DNA from 3 places in the Desulfosarcina variabilis str. Montpellier genome. Region 2 is predicted to be linked to each of the others. Evidence: riboswitches for the same ligand, from Rfam matches in the RefSeq annotation. Region 2 holds a riboswitch; each other region holds the start of a gene.
The links. A riboswitch is a leader RNA that binds a small molecule or an ion and turns the genes downstream of it on or off. The one in region 2 is predicted to bind cobalamin.
Positions count from the first base shown of each region.

Region 1: linked by a shared signal. The riboswitch ahead of Dvar_RS38185 (TonB-dependent receptor plug domain-containing protein) and the one ahead of thiC (phosphomethylpyrimidine synthase ThiC) in region 2 are both predicted to bind cobalamin.
Region 3: linked by a shared signal. The riboswitch ahead of Dvar_RS32450 (helix-turn-helix transcriptional regulator) and the one ahead of thiC (phosphomethylpyrimidine synthase ThiC) in region 2 are both predicted to bind cobalamin.

Region 1 covers NZ_CP159846.1:8,461,518-8,467,864, forward strand. Annotated here, with positions in the region: gene Dvar_RS38180 (TonB-dependent receptor plug domain-containing protein) at 1-163, opposite strand, end outside; gene Dvar_RS38185 (TonB-dependent receptor plug domain-containing protein) at 281-2,284, opposite strand; cobalamin riboswitch at 2,484-2,868, opposite strand; gene Dvar_RS38190 (adenosylcobinamide amidohydrolase) at 3,046-4,209, opposite strand; gene Dvar_RS38195 (ABC transporter permease) at 4,295-5,029, opposite strand; gene Dvar_RS38200 (ABC transporter ATP-binding protein) at 5,227-6,186, opposite strand; gene Dvar_RS38205 (ATP-binding protein) at 6,289-6,347, opposite strand, start outside.
Region 2 covers NZ_CP159846.1:5,650,245-5,656,591, reverse strand. Annotated here, with positions in the region: gene Dvar_RS25495 (TonB-dependent receptor) at 1-779, opposite strand, end outside; cobalamin riboswitch at 1,284-1,485, shown strand; gene thiC (phosphomethylpyrimidine synthase ThiC) at 1,598-2,917, shown strand; gene cobT (nicotinate-nucleotide--dimethylbenzimidazole phosphoribosyltransferase) at 3,079-4,146, shown strand; gene Dvar_RS25480 (N-acetyltransferase family protein) at 4,316-4,900, shown strand; gene Dvar_RS25475 (NUDIX hydrolase) at 4,922-5,341, opposite strand; gene Dvar_RS25470 (trypsin-like peptidase domain-containing protein) at 5,601-6,347, shown strand, end outside.
Region 3 covers NZ_CP159846.1:7,180,500-7,186,846, reverse strand. Annotated here, with positions in the region: gene Dvar_RS32460 (TonB-dependent receptor) at 1-1,649, shown strand, start outside; gene Dvar_RS32455 (methyltransferase) at 1,670-2,683, shown strand; cobalamin riboswitch at 2,935-3,141, shown strand; gene Dvar_RS32450 (helix-turn-helix transcriptional regulator) at 3,253-4,245, shown strand; gene Dvar_RS32445 (TonB-dependent receptor) at 4,432-6,347, shown strand, end outside.

The DNA of each region.
Region 1 (6,347 bases), 2.8 Mb from region 2:
TTGTTTCACTACGAGTGGCTGTGACCACCATTTCGTCCATTTCAACGGATTTTTCCGCCTCCTCGGTAATCTCCTCAGCAAGCGCCGGCATCCCCGTCGTCAACACCATCGCCACAATTATGATCAGCAGTTTCAGAACAGTTCTTTCATTTTTTCGCATCATTGTCCTCTGTCTCAGTCTTTCCGTTGTAGTTGCAGGGCATCGAACGAACGGCATCCGCCCCAATGGTCGGTCAGGGCAAATGCCATCCTTAAGTTTAACAAAAACCATTCATGGGGCTTAAAACGTATACGTCAGACCAACCCGATAGTTTCTTTCAGCCATCAGGTACCCCCGAACCCACTCGACCTGATCGTCAAACAGGTTCAACACACTGCCGCGCACCTCCCAATGGTCCAGAAAACGGTAGCGCAGGGTCAGATCCCAAAAATCGAAACTGCCCTTTTCTTCATCTTCATAGGTGTCGTAGTTGGTGATCATCTGAGGTCCCACGAGTACATGACTCAACTGGGTGCTGAAACCGGCATAGCTGACACTCACACCGCTTTTCACCTCGTAGTCGGAAATGTATTGCAGGTCTTCGCCAGTATCTTTGTCATCCTTGGTGGTATTGAAGGCGGCGTTGGAGTAAACAGAAACACCGACCGTCCAATCGAACATCCGGTCAATCCACCACTGGAAGTTGACGTCGAAACCGGCCATTACGGAATCGCCGTGGTTTTCGTAGGTGCTGACCGCATCACCGTCCACCTCATCGGTAACCTGCACGATCTTGTCTTCGTAATCGGTATGGAAGTATCCGACTTGCAGGGTGAAAAACTCGTGAAAGAGATCAACGCCCACGTCATAGGTCAGACTGGTCTCGGGATCCAGATCCGGATTCCCCAGATAATGCGTGCCGTTGCTGTGGACATAGTCGGCAGAGAGTTGATCGGCGGATGGCGATTTGAAACCTTCGCCGACGTTGGCCCGCAAGCGCAGGAATTCATCGATAACCTTTACGCCGATGCCTACCTTGGGAGAAACGTGATCGTAAACCTCATTTTTTTCGTTGAAATCAGGCAAATCACCGGTTTTGGGTCTCACCGTGGTGACATCGAAGCGATCGTACCGGACCGCGGCAATGACATTGATGCGATTATCCCACAAATCCAGGGAGTCCTGTGCGAACAGGGCCTGGGTATCATACTCCATGCCCGGCGTGTAGGGCGTGGACGGCTGCCCATCGGACACGCCCTCGGACTCCTTTTCCAGCCATTCCAGATTGAATCCGACGAGCAGCCGGTTCCAGGAATTCATGTGCCATTCGAACTGATGGTCGGTTCCTAATGTTTCGTCGATGTATTTGGTCTGATCGGATTCCGCAACCGGGTCTCCCCAGTACCAATGATTTTTATCCCGCAGGTAATAGGCCAGGCCCCGCCAGTGGACCGCATTACCGAAATAATCCCCATTGTATTCCAGATCGGCATAGGCGTGGTCTTTCTCGTTGTGTTGACTGGCGTCCTCCCGATAGCGGGTATACGCATCGCCGTCCCAATCGGGTGATTCGCTGGTCAGATCGGCATAGTTACCTCCCAGCCGAAGCTCGTGGTTTTCGTTGACGGTAAACACGAGGTTGCCGCCGACATTTTTCCGCGTGACGCCGGTGTTGTATACGGTCCCGAATTCAGGATCATCATAGTCATCGGTGTCTTCATAGGAACCCGTCAGATGGAAACGCAACCTGTCATTGACCTCGCCACCGGTAGACAACTGGCCCTTGTAGTAATCGAAGCTTCCCGCATCACCGCCAACCGAAACGAAAAGATCCCCGTCTCCTTTTTTGGTGATCAGGTTGATCACGCCCCCCATGGCCGCCGAGCCGTACAGGGCCGATGCCGGCCCCTTGGTTACTTCGATCCGTTCGATGCGGTCCATATTGATCTTGGCCGCATTGCCGGTGCCCACCCGATGACCGTCAACGAGCAGCAACACGTACCCTTTGACGTCATCTCCGTGGCTTTCGGTCCGGAACCCCCGCAGGCCCACGGGACTCAGCAGGCCGTTGTACTTGTGGAAGTGGCCGGTAATATACTTGCCGATCAGGTCGCCGATGTCGAGTGCACCGGACATTTCGATCTTTTCCCTGTCGATCACCTGAGTGGTGACCGGCACATCGATAGCGCGTTCCTCACTGCGGGTGGCGGTGACCACCATTTCATCCACGGACTGGGTGCCTTGCGTTTGCTGGCCAAAGGCAGCCGCACTCATCATCAACATGATCACCATTGCCGTAATCATCCTCTTCAACACTGTCCTGTTTTCATCTCTCATCTTTTCTGCATCTCCTCTCTGATTGATAGAGGGGGCAGCATTGTCCGTATAGCGAACACCTGAAATAAAAAAGCCCCTAACGGGGCTTGATAACTTCTCGATAACGGACAAGGGGCTCCCCCTGCCGGTATATAAAAAGTCGACCGAATCCACGTCAGTACGATTCACTTTTTTGACTGCAACCGGCAGGTCTTCTGGCTTCGCCGTTCGATGGACGGCCTTCCCATCCTTTTTCAACAGGACAGTGGCATTAACGCCCATGAATTTCTCAGAGCCTGTTTGATAAATCCGTCGAAGGCCCGCTAAACGGCGTTGGAAAGTGACTCAAAATGCTCACATATTACATATATGCTCCGCTTTTAAGCCACTTTCCGCCTTGTTATCGGGCCTGATCCAGACTTCTCAAACAGGCTCTCAATTTTGATCTTCCCCAGAATAGGAATATACAAGAGACAGCGTTACAGCGTCGGGTACGCTCCCGTTTTTCACGGGATTCCCTATTATCGCCCGGCATTAATATGTTCCAGGCGACCGGTTACAGGTTATATTGATATACGTTTTTTTCCTCCTTTTCAGTGGTTCTGAGTCCGGACTTCTAATGACGGGGAGATAGGGTGAGGGAGAGACACGGGGAAAAAGCTATCTCTCCCAATCTCCCCGTCTCCGATTCACCCAATCACCTTGTCACCCAATCTCCCACTCACCGATCACCGATCACTGATAACCGATCACCGTTTCTCATCATCACTCCACTTATCCGCAAACCCCACAGCAAAAGCCCGGCAAGCCAAATCGACAAACCCGCCGTTGTTACCTTGCGAACGGGTAGGCGCCAACTTCTCCCGGTATTCGGCAAGGCGCCGGTAATCACCACCTATCGCACAGGCCACCTGGGCGGCATAAGCACCCATCACCTCGCTCCAGCAGGTGGAGGGCAGCACGCCCCAGGCAAATTTATCCTTGAGATGCGCCATGGCAGCCACGGCAGCCACAGTCACCGGATCACGCTCGATTTCGGTAAAATTGTCACGCAGCAGTCGGGCCTGTGTTTCATTCAGATGCCGACAGATGGCGTCCTGCAATCCGGCCCGATTCAGACCAAACCGCTGGAGGTGAATCTTGGCCGAGCATTGACCCGCCGGTGTCAGATTGTTCTGATTAGCCAGGGTCTGTTTAACCGCTGCCTTTACCGCCCGCCCGATCAGTTCTCCGAGCTTGGCATGCTTGCCGGCGCTGGTCAGGGGCGGGTCATCGGTCTGCATGGCGGCCACGACAATCTGGTCGGTACCCGTGCCGGTGGCCAGGCCGTCAGAATAACGCGAGTTCACAGCCAGTTCCTGGAGGGCCGCACTCTTGGCTTCTGTCGCGGTCATGACGGTTCGGGTCATGGCGCCGGGAATCAGCGGCTTATTGATCAGGATCATGCTGTTGATGGTGCCCGGTCCCGGCTTGCTTTCCGCCGGCGGCAGTGTTTCGAACCCGTCGGCAGTCTCGAAAATCGAAGCCGGGTCACCGGCCCGTCCGGCATTGCCTTCGACGCCGCCGGTAATCACGGCCACCACCTGCAGATCGCGGAACTGTTCACACACAAAGGCGGCATTGTTCATATTGGCCGCCGTGCCCATGGTGGCACAGGACTCGGCTGGAAGGCCGTATGGCTCGCAGGTCCGCTCACGGTAGAGGGTAGGATCACGCCACAGTTTGGCTGCTATGCTGTGACTGTGACCGGCCGGCTCGCAGCTCTGATGGTTGTAGATATGCTCCAGCCCGTCCTGCAGGCCACCGGCCGCCCGACAGGTGGAAAGCACCTGGTGGGGCCGGATGAATCTGGCATAGATGATCTTCTCTTCGCGGTGGATCTCTACGCCTTCGTAGTAGGTTTCGATCAGCATCCTTCTTTCAATGCTCCTTATAGTTATTAAACCTTTTCTCCGCGTCTCCCCGTCTCCCCTTCCCCCGCTCTCCCCTTCATTTTCATCAGTCTCTGGCTTTATTAACCGTCCCCAAAGCCAAAACAAAAAACACCAGCCCGGCCACACTGAGCATGGCATAGGCCTGCCAGGTGGGAGACTGGCCAAAGGCCGTGCTGCGAATGGCATTGGACGCATGGGTGAGCGGCAGAACCGACAAGGTCTTCTGAGCCCAGACGGGCAAGCGGTCCAAGGGAAAAAACGTGCCGCCCAAAAAGGCCATGGGTGTGATGACGAAACTGGTCAACAGGCTCTGATCGGCGTGGGATTTGACCAGCATTGCCAGGGCCACGGCCAGGGAGGCAAACACGAAGCTGTTGAGCAGTACCGCCAGCCAGAGCAACGGCCCGTAGTTCAGATGCACGCCGAACAGCAGGCTCAGGATCAAAATCACGCCGATAGCCATAAGCGCGCGGGTCATACCAGCCAGCACCTCTCCGGCGACATAGGCGATATTGCGGATGGGTGCGGCCTGAAATTCCTCAAAAATATACCAGTAAAAACGCGCCACATTGATATCCGTGGCGATGCCGAAGCTTTGGGTCATGCTGCTCATGGCAATCAGGCCGGGGATGAGAAATTCCAAATAGGAACGGCCATCGACCCGCACCGCGCCTCCCATGGCATAGCCAAAGGCGATTAAATAGAGCAGCGGCGAAACCGCCATACCGGCAATCTGACGTTTGAACCGGCGTTTGAGAATCAATACTTCGCGGAGGTATACGGCGATGAATCCTTGCATGGTTGTGCCTTGCGTTATAGGTAACTATTGCTTTCTCTCATTGTTGGGTTTCGCTCTGCTCTACCCAACCTACGTAATTAGAGTGTTAAGTTTGAAGTTTGAAGTGTTAAGGAGCGGATCGGATCTAATTTTTAAAAATCGATAGAATACCTTTACTTAACACTTAAAACTTTACACTTAACACTGATTAATAGCTTTTAGTGCGCACCATGACCGGCATGGGCCTTACTCGCATGCCCACCATGCCCGCCACCATGTGATCCATGCCCATGACTACCATGCGCCTGCCCGCCATGGACCGGCTTTGTCTCACCTGGAGCGGCATCCACCTTCTTGCCGGTCAGGGATAAAAACGCATCTTCCAGGTTGACCCGGCGCAGGGTAAACCCATTGTTGCTGGCCGCACCCGACGCCTGGGCTGCCTCCCGGCTGGGAAAGTAGGTGGATTTCATTCCATCCTCGGTGACCCAATCGATGGCCCAATGGCCGACACCGGCCATCAGCGTGGTGGGTGTGTCCACGGCCACGATTTGCCCACTGTCCAGAAACGCCACCCGATCGGCCAGAAACTCGGCCTCCTCGATGTAGTGGGTGGTGAGAAATATGGTCGTGCCTTTTTGTTGAATCTTCTTGATCAACGACCAGATACGCCGCCGGATACTGGCATCCAGCCCTACCGTAGGCTCGTCCAAAAATAAAATACGCGGATCATGCAAAAGGGCGCGGGCAATCATGACCCGGCGTTTCAAGCCACCGGACAGCTGTTTGACAAGACTGCCCGCACGATCACTAAGCTCGATATAGGTCAACAGTTCTTCGATGCGCTGTTTACGGGCTGACGCCGACATGCCGAACAGGCGGCCGTGGATATCCAGATTCTCGCCCACGGTCAGCTCGCTATCCAGATTGATATGCTGGGGGACCAGGCCGCACTGCCGTTTGGCCGCCATGGATGCGGTTTTGATGTCATGCCCGTTTAAGGCCGCCGTTCCCGCCGTCAGCCGGGTCAGACCGGTGAGAATACGGATCGTTGTGGTCTTGCCGGCCCCATTGGGACCCAGGTAGGCGAACAGTTCGCCTTCGGGAACGCGCAGGTTGATGCCGGATAGGGCCTGGTGGCTTCCGTATGTTTTTTTTAGGTTTTGTATGTGAATCATAATATTTCCTATTAATGAACAAGAGGGGGAGAAACGGGGATGGGGAGATGGGGAGATTTTCATCCACCCACTCACCCCATCCCCACTCACCCTATCACCCTATCACTGTCCACCGGCCACCGCTCTTCGCGATTTCAATTTCTCAACATTATCGGCGATCT
Region 2 (6,347 bases):
TCACGATCCTTTTCCACGTAATTGCCCATGTACTTGAAATATGCCCCGGAGGTGAAGGTATAACCCAACATCCAGCCGTAGCTGTCCATCACCGCATCGCCGTGGCGCAGGTACCCGTTGGTTGTGTACCGATGATAGGTGGCGGCCATATTGAATCCTTCATAGCCGCTTTCAAGGACGGCCCGATTGTCGTAGGTAGCGTACTCGCCAATACTCGAGCGAAGCTTGATGTCCGGCTTGACCGTTTTTTTTCTTGTGAGGGGTTTGGTCTTGAAATTGATCACCCCGCCCATGGCCTTGCCCGAATATCTGGCCGAGTGGGCACCGGGAATGATCTCCACCGACGCGATCTGATCAAGGGGCACCAGGCTGTAATCCACCACCTGGCCGAAATGCAGCGGCTGATCGAAGGTGACGCCGTCCACGGCATTGACATAACGCCGAACATCAAATCCCCGAAGCAGGATCGGCGATTCTCCCCGTTCGGATCGGACATCGATGTCGCTTTTGCCCCGGAAATCGACCAGCGCGCTGTCTTTGAGAATATCCACCACATTATGGACAGGCGCGGCTTTTTCGTAATCTTCAACATCAATGACCGTTTTTTCCGGGTCGCTGATAGGCATGCTGTGGTTGCCCGGTGCCGTGACCGTCACGTCCTTGAGCTTTACCCTTTTGCTGTTCGCGTTTTGCCCATCATCGGCGGCCTGGGCTCCTGCTACCAGCAACAAGAGAACAACAACAGCCGTTGCGAGCAAAGGGGTGGTGTGGAACTTCATCGCATTTCCCTCCGTGCATGATTGATTGTAACAAGCCGGCGCTTTGCATTGACGAAAGGGATACTGCGATGCTATCTTCAGCTCGAGTATCCTTTCGCCTTTACGAAAGGGGCTCCTTGTCGAAGGCAATCTCGCGTTCCTTGGCCGGAGTGGGGTTGCCTTCTTTTTTTGTTGGGTTTTGTCGTTAAAAAAAAAGACCACGCGATCGCAACCGTATTCGGTTGCATGGACCTTCGTGGTCTTGAGTTAAAGATGTTGCTCGTTTTATTCGTTGATCAACGGTGGATAGTAAAACTATTACCGTTTCCTGTAACGGGCGTGAGACAGCTTCGGCTTCTCTGAGTTGTGAAATTCGATTATGCGCGTTACAAGGATATGCTCATTATCTTCGATTGGCACATAAGTCAAGCTTTATAATCACCATTTAGATTCTATTTCTCACGCATTCGATCGAGACGGAAGGGGTAAAAAAGCCATTGACAGCAGCAGATTCTTCTTTTACATCAACCAGTGATGTTTTGCGGTGCCCTTTGAAAGGGATAATAGGGAACCCGGTGTAAATCCGGGACGAACCCGTCGCTGTGAGCGGGGACGATGGCTGCCAAAACCACTGTGTCGTGTTAATGTAACCGAAACGATGCGGGAAGGGGGCGGCCGGTAGGATGATCCGCGAGTCAGAAGACCTGCCGTGAAACGATGTGTCTTGGTGGTGATGGCAAAGCCCCAGGCTGAAATTACATTTTCGGTCCTGGGTTTTTTTATTTGTGCGGTGACCCCGTCCAATTTCCCACGCCGAGCAACCTAAGGAGAACATCCCCATGAAGACACAGATCGAGATGGCCAGAGAAGGTATCGTCAGCCGGCAGATGCAGGTCGTGGCTGTCGATGAAAACATCGATGTGGAAATTATCCGCCAGCGGGTGGCCAGGGGCCAGATTGTCATTCCCAACAACCCCTTTCGGAAAATGCAAAAGGTGGTCGGCATCGGCCGGGGGCTCAAAACCAAGGTTAACGCCTCCATCGGCACCTCCTCGGACATCTGTGATATCGATTTTGAGGTGAGAAAAGCGGTGGCCGCCGAGGAAGAGGGGGCCGATACCCTCATGGAACTGTCCGCCGGTGGGGATCTGGATGCCGTGCGCCGCGCCGTGCTGGCCGCCACCACCCGGCCCGTGGGAAACGTGCCGCTTTATCAGGCCTTCAAGAAAACCACCCGCAAGACCCATAATCCCGCCAAACTGGATCCTGAATATCTTTTCGATCTGATCGAGCAGCAGTTGGCCGATGGTCTGAGCTTCATGGCCATTCACTGCGGCATCAACCAGTACACCATCCGACGTCTGAGAAAACAGGGCTTCCGTTACGGCGGTCTGGCCTCCAAGGGCGGTACGTTCATGGTGGCCTGGATGGACATGAACAAGAAGGAAAACCCCTTGTACGAGCAGTTCGACCGGGTCTGCGCCCTGATGAAAAGATATGACGCCGTGCTTTCCCTGGGTAACGGCATCCGGGCCGGGGCCATCCACGACAGTCACGACCGCGCCCAGATGGCGGAGATGATCATCAATTGCGAACTGGCCGAGATCGGTCGTGAAATGGGCTGTCAGACCATGGTCGAGGGGCCGGGACACGTCCCCCTGGACGAGATCGCCGGCAATATTATGATGGAAAAACGCATGAGCGGGAAGGCGCCTTATTATGTCCTGGGACCGATTCCTTCCGATGTGGGGGCGGGCTACGATCACGTTACCGCTGCCATTGGTGCGGCGGCATCGGCCCGCCATGGTGCCGATCTGATCTGCTATATTACACCCGCCGAACACCTGGCCCTGCCCACAGAGGCCGATGTGCGCGAGGGCGTGCGGGTAACCCGCCTGGCCGTGCACATCGGTGATCTGAGTAAATACCCCGAGCGGCGCGACCGCGACCGCCAGGCCGCCATGGCCCGCCGTGACATGCGTTGGGATGATTTGCAGGAACTGCTTCTTTTCCCGCAAGTGGCCAAGGCGATCCGTGACAACCGGCAGCCGGAGCGGCCTAAGACCTGTACCATGTGCGGGGATTTCTGTGCCATGCAAAAGGGCATGGAAGTGTTCAAACAAGATATTTCAGCTAACAAAATTGCCGAATCTTTCTGAAAACCAAGGATCCAGGCCGTTTTTCAGCCGTTATCGTATTCGTTGTCGTAATCGACGGGATAACACGATTCAAGTACGACGATAACGATTCCGACGACGATTATAAACAATCATTTGTCAATTGAAGTCATTATATTAAGTGTTGATCGAAGGAGGTCATCATGAGTCTGATTGAGAAAAGCATCAATGCGATCATACCGCCCGATGAGGCCATTTTTAACCAGGCCAACCAGCGTCTGGCCGACCAGGCGCGTCCTGCAGGCAGCCTGGGGATGCTGGAAAGCGTTTCGGCGCGTCTGGCTGCCATTTTCGGCACCCTGGACGTGCGTTTGACGAACAAGGTGATCATCACCTGCGCCGGCGATCACGGCGTGACCGAAGAAGGAGTCAGTCTCTTTCCGCAAGAAGTCACTCCCCAGATGGTGTTCAACTTTGTCGGTGGGGGGGCATCCATCAATGTTCTTGGCAAGCATGCCGGAGCGCGGGTGATTGCCGCCGACCTGGGCGTCAATTTCGATTTTGATCCAGGCCTTCCAATCTTTCACAAGAAAGTGGCCAAGGGCACGGCCAATTTTGCCCGCGTGCCGGCCATGACCCGCGAGCAGGCCGAGCAAAGCGTTTGTGCGGGGATTGAAATCGTCAATGAGCTGATGGCCCGGGGACCGCTGGATATGCTGGGTACCGGCGACATGGGGATCGGCAACACCACACCGTCGTCGGCGATTATCGCTGCATTTTCCGGTATTCCTGTTGAGAAACTCACCGGACGGGGAACGGGCATCGACGATAGCGCCCTGGCCAACAAGGTCCGGGTGATCGAAAAGGCTTTGGCACTGCACCGGCCTGATCCAACGGATCCGCTGGACGTGCTGGCCAAAGTCGGCGGATTCGAGATCGGTGGCCTGGCCGGCCTGGTTATCGGTGCGGCGGCCGCAGGTATTCCCGTGGTGTGTGACGGGCTTATCGCCACGGCCGGAGCCCTGGTTGCCTGCGAGCTGGCGCCGGCAGCCAAGGATTATCTGTTTGCCAGCCACCGTAGCGTGGAAGTCGGCCATGCCTTTATGCATAAGCACTTGGGCGTGGAGCCCCTGCTGGACCTTCAGTTCCGGTTGGGGGAGGGGACCGGGGCGGCCGTGGCCATGGAACTGTTGGATGCGTCCACACGGGTCCTTGCCGATATCAAAACCTTTGAAGAGGTAGCGATAGAAGACCAGCAGAAAAAAAGCTAAGAGCCTGGTTGAAGGGATTTATCAAACAGGCGCTTAGAGCAATTTCGGTGGACACCTTCAGCATCATCCGTATACACTGATAAGCGACCCATGCTTGACCCAAGGCGCCGCTGATACAAGCGAATAGGAGTAATCAACCTAAAACCGTGCAGCATTACCTGTCATCGAAATGCCAACATTACGAAACATTATCGATGGGTTGACTGTTCAGGGAAACGACTCCGAAAACTGGATCGAGCTCGTTCGTGATCTGAGCGAGCCCATCTTGCAACAGCCGTCTGACATTCAATTTTCCAAGCGCTGGGCTGAAGACAAAGATATCCTTACCATTGCCGCTTTGGAAGGATTCGTGAAGGAGATCGACTTCATGGCCCAGGCTTTGGAAGAAGGCGATATCTGCCTGTTACTGGAGCATGGCGATAAAATTTGTGCCTTTGCATGGGTCACGTTTCGGGATTACCGATTGGATTTATGGCATACCCTGCATTTGCTGCCCGGTTATGCGTATTTGGTATATATCTTTGTGAGACCGGAATTTCAGCGCAAGGGCGTCGGATATTATCTGCTTTGTTCGATCATGGGGCATCTGAAAGAGATGGGCTGCGAATATCTGATTTCCGGTATGTTCGCAAGCTGGAAAATATCAATTGGCCTGCACCGTAAGGCGGGTTTTCGAATCAATAAAAAATTTATAAAAAGACGATTCCTGCGCTTTCTTCCTTATCCGCCCAAAAAAGTCACGATTGATTCGTGACTTTCTTGGGTTTTTTAAGGATCAGCGCTGATGACGTTCCATGATGCGCTCAACCGCCTGACGGGCAACCCCTTGAAAGATGCCCGGTAAGGCCTCAGCTACCGTTGAGGCGGGCAGCCATTTTCTTTGCCGGTCCGTTTCCCACCCGTCCGTTTCACCGACGACCGTTGCCAGGAAAAAGGTGAATCGTTTGGCATGGCTATCGCCTGATGTTTCAATTGAAGGTAGCCTGTCCCCAATGTCCACCAGATAGCCGGACTCTTCCTCGCATTCACGTCTGGCTGCTTTTTCAAGAGATTCCCCTTTTTCAACCGAACCGACGGGAAATACCCATTGATTCTCATACTTACGGGCTGAGACGACCAGTACGACAGGCTCTTTCCCATTTTCACAGCGGTACGCTACAACGCCGGCTTTTTCCTTTGGTGCTTTTTTCTGCATATCCCTTTCCGATCTTTTTTTACTAATGATTACAATTGGTAATGTGAAATTTCCTTGTTTTTGGATCGACACCAGGTTAACAAAAAATCAGGCTGTTTTTCAATTCATGTCGCTGTTTTCTTTTTTTCCTGTGCCATTGCCATAATATGCGGCTCGGGCTTGAGTGGGGGGGAATAAAATGATAATTGAGGTCGACGTCAGACGGCCATGAACTGAATTTCTCTTATATCAAGGGGGAAGAATGAAAATTTGTTGTCATTTGACCATTGTCGTTTTGATTGTGAGCCAATTATTGGTGGCGACTGGTTGGGCGTCCCAAGAGGTGGATTCTTTTGAAATGGGCATGAAAGCGCAAACGCTGATGGCCAACAAACAATACGCGCAAGCCGTGGATGTTTTAACCACGGCCGTCAACCAGGACCCCATGAGTTCATGGTTAAGGGGCATGTTGGCCAACAGCTATTACCAGCTAAAGAAGTTTGCCGATGCCAAAAAGCAGTTCGAACTCATCGCGCAAATGGAAAAAGGCAATGATCTGGCAAGGTTTATGATCAGCGTCTTGGAACCGTTAGCTGGATTGGATGAATCGGCCGTTGCAGCCAAAGACAAAGGGCAAAGAGAACTAAGGCCTTATGAAATCGAACAAACATACGGCTCAGCCGTGCTCTATGTTCTGGTGGCGGATGAGAATAAGAAAGTTTTCAAAACGGGCAGCGGGTTTGTCATAACCAAAGATGGATTCGCAGTAACGAATCATCATGTTGTCGTAGATGGCAAATACATCGAGATGCGACTGCCCAATGGCAAGCAGTACCCTGTTGCCCATGTGATCAGCTATGATGCTCCCAGAGATTTGGCCGTGGTGCAATTAGACACAAGCGATCCGTTACCCGTCGTTAAAATGGGAGATTCAGACAAAGTCGTATTGGGTGAACAGGCCGTTGCCATCGGCAGCCCGAAGGGCATGGAGCATACCATATCAGACGGTCTGGTCAGTGCCTGGCGC
Region 3 (6,347 bases), 1.5 Mb from region 2:
GGGGACCCCAGGGCACGCTCTATGGCAAGAACACGGAAACCGGGGCGATCAACATCATCACCCGGCAGCCGGATAACGACTTCCGGGCGAAAGTCTCTGCCGATGTGGGCAAACTGCTTTCCTTTGAGACCGGCGACGGGTTGAAACAGTCCTACACGCTCAATCTTTCCGGCCCCCTTAAAACCGATAAACTCTTTATGGGCATCGCCGGAAAGTTCTACCAGAAGGATGGTTTCATGGAAAACACCCTCACCGGTGATACCGTCGATGACAGGCAGCATTGGTTTGGCCGGGCACATCTGCGCTGGACGCCGGCGGACCGGGTGGATGTCTCCCTGATTGCTTCGATGCTTCAATATGACGACGATGCCGTCAATATGAGTTTGACCGAATTTGGCGCCGCCGCCTACGGGCTGTCCGGATTTGCGGACCGTCAGGTGGCTTCCAATTTTCAAGGGAGCAACCAGGCTCGCACGGATACCCAGGCCCTGAAAATTAACTACGATTATAGCGATACGCTGACGCTAACGTCCATCACCGCCAGGCGGGTCTTCGACGATGAAATGGCCAATGACTGGGATTTCAGCCCGATGACGCTGATGCATTCGGATAAGGACAGCACCTACACCAAGATATCCCAGGAGCTGCGTGTGGATTCATCGTCCGAAAACCTGCAGTGGCTGGCGGGCTTTTATTATGACAACGACCGCAATGAATTCAGTTTCGCATCGGATTCCGATTTCCCGGCCATGGCATCCACGACGCGTCGTGATTTCAATGGTGAGGCCTACGCCGCCTTTGGCCAGATCAGCTATGCACCGATCAAGTCGCTTCGCATCATCGGCGGCCTACGCTATGAGATCCAGGACCAGGAATACGAGAATCATATCCTCAATACCACCATCGATGATTCCTGGGATGAAATCTCTCCCAAACTGGCCCTGGAATACAACTGGACACCATCCACCATGACCTATGTGAGTGTGTCCAAAGGCTACCGGTCGGGCGGGTTCAACACGTTTGCCTCGGATCCCCAATACAATTCCTACGATGAGGAGAAATTGTGGTCCTATGAAATCGGATCGAAAAACCTGTTCTGGGACAACCGGCTGATGATCAATGGCTGCGTTTTCCTGATGGATCTCACCGATATGCAGGTGACCGAGGCCGTGACCCCCATGGAGTCGTACCTGACCAATGCGGCGGAAGCCACGGGCAAGGGCATCGAGCTGGAGATGACGGCAAACATTACCTCTGGCCTGAGCATGATGGCCGGTGTGGGCTACATCGATATTGAATTTGACGACTTCAAGGATGCCCTGGGGGATTACACCGGTAACAAGAATCCCTATGCCCCGGAATACACCTTCAACATCGGTGTCCAGTACCGTTTCCAAAGCGGCCTGTATGCCAGGGCCGATCTGATCGGCTGCGGAGAGATGTATCTGGACCGGGCCAACCAGTACAAAAGGGATGCCTATGAGCTCGTCAACGCCCGGATCGGATACGAAACCGAGCATCTTGACGTTTACCTGTACGGCAAGAACATCTTTGACGAGGAATACAATTCTTATGGCTACTATGATGGATACTATATCATCTACAGCGATCCGGGAGAAGTTGGGTTGCAGGTGACCTGTCGTTTTTAAACAACAATGAAAGGATTATCATGAAGAAACTACCTGAACTAAATTTGCAGATCGATTCACTGTTCGATATCGCCAACGGCCACACCAAGTCCCAATTACTGCTTGCGGCCATTGAGTTGAAAGTATTTGACTACCTGTCCACGCCGCAATCCGCCGAGGCAGTGGCCGACAAATTGGACACGCATCCAGAGTACACCCGTTTTTTGCTCGACGGTCTCACCGCATTGAACCTGGTGTTTAAAAAAGATGGTTGCTATCACAACTGCCCGGATACGCAGGTGACGCTTCACAGCCAGAGCCCGGCCTACCTGGGCAAGATGTTTTCCATGATGGACCAGATGTCCTCATCCATCATGGCGGATATCGGCCAGCGGTTACGCTCCGGGCCTTCAGATGAGCCAGTCGATTTAGGCAACGAAGCCATCTGGGCGGCCCATGCCCGCTCCATGGCCAACTACCAGCGGAGTGGCGCGGCCCAACAAATGGCCACCAGGATCGCGCAGATTGAGGGCTTCGAATCTTTTGAGAAAATGCTGGATCTAGGGGGCGGGCCAGGGCTTTACTGCCTGGCCATGGTAGCCGAACATCCCAACATGAGAGGGGTTATTTTTGATCAACCGGCGGTAACCCAGGTGGCCGAGGAATTCATCGCCGAGTACGAGATGGCGGATCGGGTGACGACCATGGGCGGTGATTATTTAAACGACCCGATTGGCGAAGGCTACGATCTGATCTGGGCCAGTGCGACGCTCAATTTCGCGCGTGCCGGACTGGACGCGATGATCGAGAAAATCCATCATGCCCTGAAACCGGGCGGCGTATTCGTCAGCCACGCGGATGGGCTCACGCAAGAGCGTACCCAGCCTGCGGCCTATGTCCTGGGAAGCATGGCCTGGATGTTCTCGGGGCAGGATATCATGTTCAACAGCGGTGAAATCGCCGAGGCGATGAAGCGTGCCGGTTTTGCATCCGTGGAGAGCGCGACGGTCGAGACCCCCATGATGCCCATGGAACTGGATATTGCCAGGAAATAAAAACCTAAGCTGGGCGATTGTCGAGCTTGCCGCAGATACAAGGCAGGTGGCTTTCCGCTATAGTCGCCTATGCGGGAAGCCACCTAACGCGGTAGATGCGGTAAGATCGGCAATCCCAACGGGTTTCAAATTTATGAGGAAAAACTTCGAAATACACAATAAAATTTACACAGTCTGTAATTCGAAGAAATTTGAAACGCCCAGTTTAGGAAAACGATTGACATGGTACAATCTGAGATGCTTTAAACAACATCGTTTGTTAATTCGCAGGCGTTCGCAAGGACCTATGAGGGAATCCCGTTAAAGTCGGGAGCGGACCCGCCGCTGTAACACATATGCTTTGACTGGTTCAAAGCGGGCATCCTGGCAATGCGTGTCACTGTTCGGCAATGCTCGAATGGGAAGGCCGCCGGGATGGATGTGAAGCCAGAAGACCTGCCTGCGGATCGGCTTGTAATCGCTCCCGGGTAAGGAGTCAATTCAGCCTGTCGTTGTGCCGTCAGGGATTGAACACGGAATCCCCGTTTCCACTGTGGAAGCGGGGATTTTTATTTTGAGGACATGTTATTATGCACCAAATTACCATAAAAGCGATAAACGGATATGAAATGGATCTGTCCGGCGGTGTTTGGTCCGATTTTACGGGGTCTGGGGAAGCATGCTGGCAATTACCGGAGATGATCGGTACAGGCATCATCAAACAAATAGAATTCCGTCCGGGATTTTGTCTGTTTATCGCTGACTATCAGGTGAAACAGGATTGTGTGTGGCAGGTCACCTGCAATCGGCCCGGGTTTGGATTCGGATTTTGCGTTTCCGGTCGAATGCAAGGCCGTTGTGTGGGAATGGACCGGTCCGTGACAACATGTGGAGGTGAGTGCCCGCTGTTTTATTTTCCTTGCCAGTCCGGCACCGTCGTGGATGGCGAGGATACGCGTAGAATTTCTTTTTCGATCATTATCGAGCCCAACGTGTTTAACACGCTTGTGGGGGGCGATTGTGAACATTTTCCGAGCGCATTCAGATCAATTGCGGATGGATCCAGGGACTCCTGGTATTATCAACCCGGCGCCATTACACCGGAAATCCACACTGCCGTCGAATCCATCCTGCGCTGCCCGCTCACCGGGCCTACCCGCCGGCTGTTTCTCGAGAGCAGAACGCTGGAATTGATTGCCTGCCGGTTGAAGCAGATTGACCGGCGCTCACAGACGCCTCTGGATGTCGGTGGTAGCACCTTGGTGGACATCGAAAAGATCCATCAGGCTGCATCGCTTTTAGCCGAAGATATGCAAAACCCGCCAACGCTGTTTGACCTTGCCCGATCCGTTGGAATGTCACACGCCAAAATGAACCGTGGGTTTCATCAAGTGTTCGATACCACCGCTTTTGGGTATCTGAGAAAGATAAGAATGCAGCAGGCAAAGCAGCTGCTGGAATCCCGTCAGGTGAACGTCACGGAGGCGGCCTTTGAGGTGGGATACAACAGCCTGTCCTCCTTTTCCAGGGCGTTTCGCAATCAATTCGGCATGAATCCTCATCAGTGCATTGTTAATGCTTAGTAAACATCTGAATTTTCAATTCCCTTTTTATCATTCATTTCGGACAAATAAAAAATCAAATGGGATTCGCAGACCAAACCCTTTCCGGTGTAAGAGCACGGGGTTGTCACGCTAATTGACCACCGGCTCGGCAAGCCTTTGTGGTCTGGGCCCATTTCATTGCATGGGCAAGGAACAGGAGGGGGGATGAAAAATCTGAGTGGCTGGATAATGGGAGGACTTTTGCTGGTTTGCTGTATTGCGACATCGGGTATTGCCGGGGAGCAAACGGATGTCAGTTTGGAAACGATGACGGTTACGGCCCAGAAGCAGGAGGAAAACGTTCAGGACGTGCCGATGAGCATATCCGTGTTCGGCGAGCAGGACATCGAGGACAGGAAAATCCAATCAATCAGCGAAATTGCGGATTTCGTGCCCAATTTTATGGTGTTCAATGAAGGTGGACCGGGCATCAATACACCATCCATGCGGGGGATTCATGCACCGTTTCTCTCCTATACGACGTCGGTCGGGCTTTTCATCGACGGCGTACCGGTTTTGTCGGCATTCGGATATGAAGATGCACTGCTCGATATAGCGCGCATAGAAGTTCTCAGGGGACCGCAGGGCACCCTGTATGGTAAAAACACGGAAGCCGGTGTCGTCAATATTATCACCGCACAGCCTGACAACCAGTTCCAGGGGAGAGTCAGCGGTGAATTGGGTCGGATGCTATCCGCTGAAGCCGGGGATAAGCTAAAAAAAGACATCTCGTTCAATGTGTGTGGCCCGATACAAAAGGATAGACTCTTTCTGGGCCTGGCCGGGCAATTTTATCAACGCGATGGATATATCGAGAACATAACCGCCGGCGATACCGCCGATGACAGAGAACACTGGTCGGGTAAGGCCCATCTTCGATGGACACCGATGGATCAACTGGATATCTCATTGATTGCTACGATGCTTGAACATGACGACGGATCGATAAATATGAGTTTGGGGGAATACGGCGCGGCCATGTACGGGGTTTCCATTCCTGGGGATCGCAAAGTTGAATCCAATCTTGATGGAACGCTCACACCACGTGAAAATTCGCAAGCGCTAAAAATTAAATATGATATCAACAACTCGTTTACATTGACGTCGATTACCACAAGAAGAGCGTACAATGATAAAGCCGATGGCGATTTAGATTTCACCAGCCAGACGCTATCCCATGTCGTAAAAGATCATGAATTAAAGGCCATGGCCCAGGAGCTGAGGCTGAACTATGCCTCGACGCAATTAAAAGGGCTGTTCGGCCTTTATTATGACAATGACTATAAAAATCTGAAAACCGAGATCAAATCGGATTATCCAAGCATAGCCAGTGTCACCGACAGGGATATTGAAGGGGACACCTACGCCGCCTTTGCCAATGTTACCTATGGACTGACCCGGCACCTCAATTTGATTGCCGGCTTGCGCTATGAACAGCAGGATCAGGAATTTGAAGATAATCTCGACGATAGACAATTCGACGATTCCTGGGATGCCGTTACACCCAAAATAGGCGTGGAATACCATTTTGCCCCCGAGATCCTGACCTATGCAAGCGCGTCAAAAGGGTATCGTTCCGGTGGATTCAACGCGTCGGCACCAAACGATTCTCCATACTACAGCTATGATGAAGAGGAGTTGTGGTCCTATGAAATCGGAATCAAAAACATGTTGCTGGACAACCGAATCATTCTCAACGGCGCGGTTTATTATATGGACATCAGCGATATGCAGGTCAATGATGCCGTCTCGCCAACCCTATCTTACCTGACCAATGCCGCAAAGGCCACGGGGAAGGGGGTTGAGGTGGATGCAGTGGTCAGGGTAACCGAAGGACTGAGCCTCATGGGCAGTTTTGGGTATACGGATTTGGAATTCGATGACTTCTCCGATGAGCTGGGTAATTACGAGGGCAATCGGAATACCTATACGCCGGACTATACCTATACCATCGGTGCGCAATACCGGAATTCTATCGGCTTATACTTCAGAGCGGACTTGATCGGCTATGGCAAGATGTATTTCGACCGGGCAAATGAGTATTCACGGGATGCCTATCAACTCGTCAATGCCAAAATCGG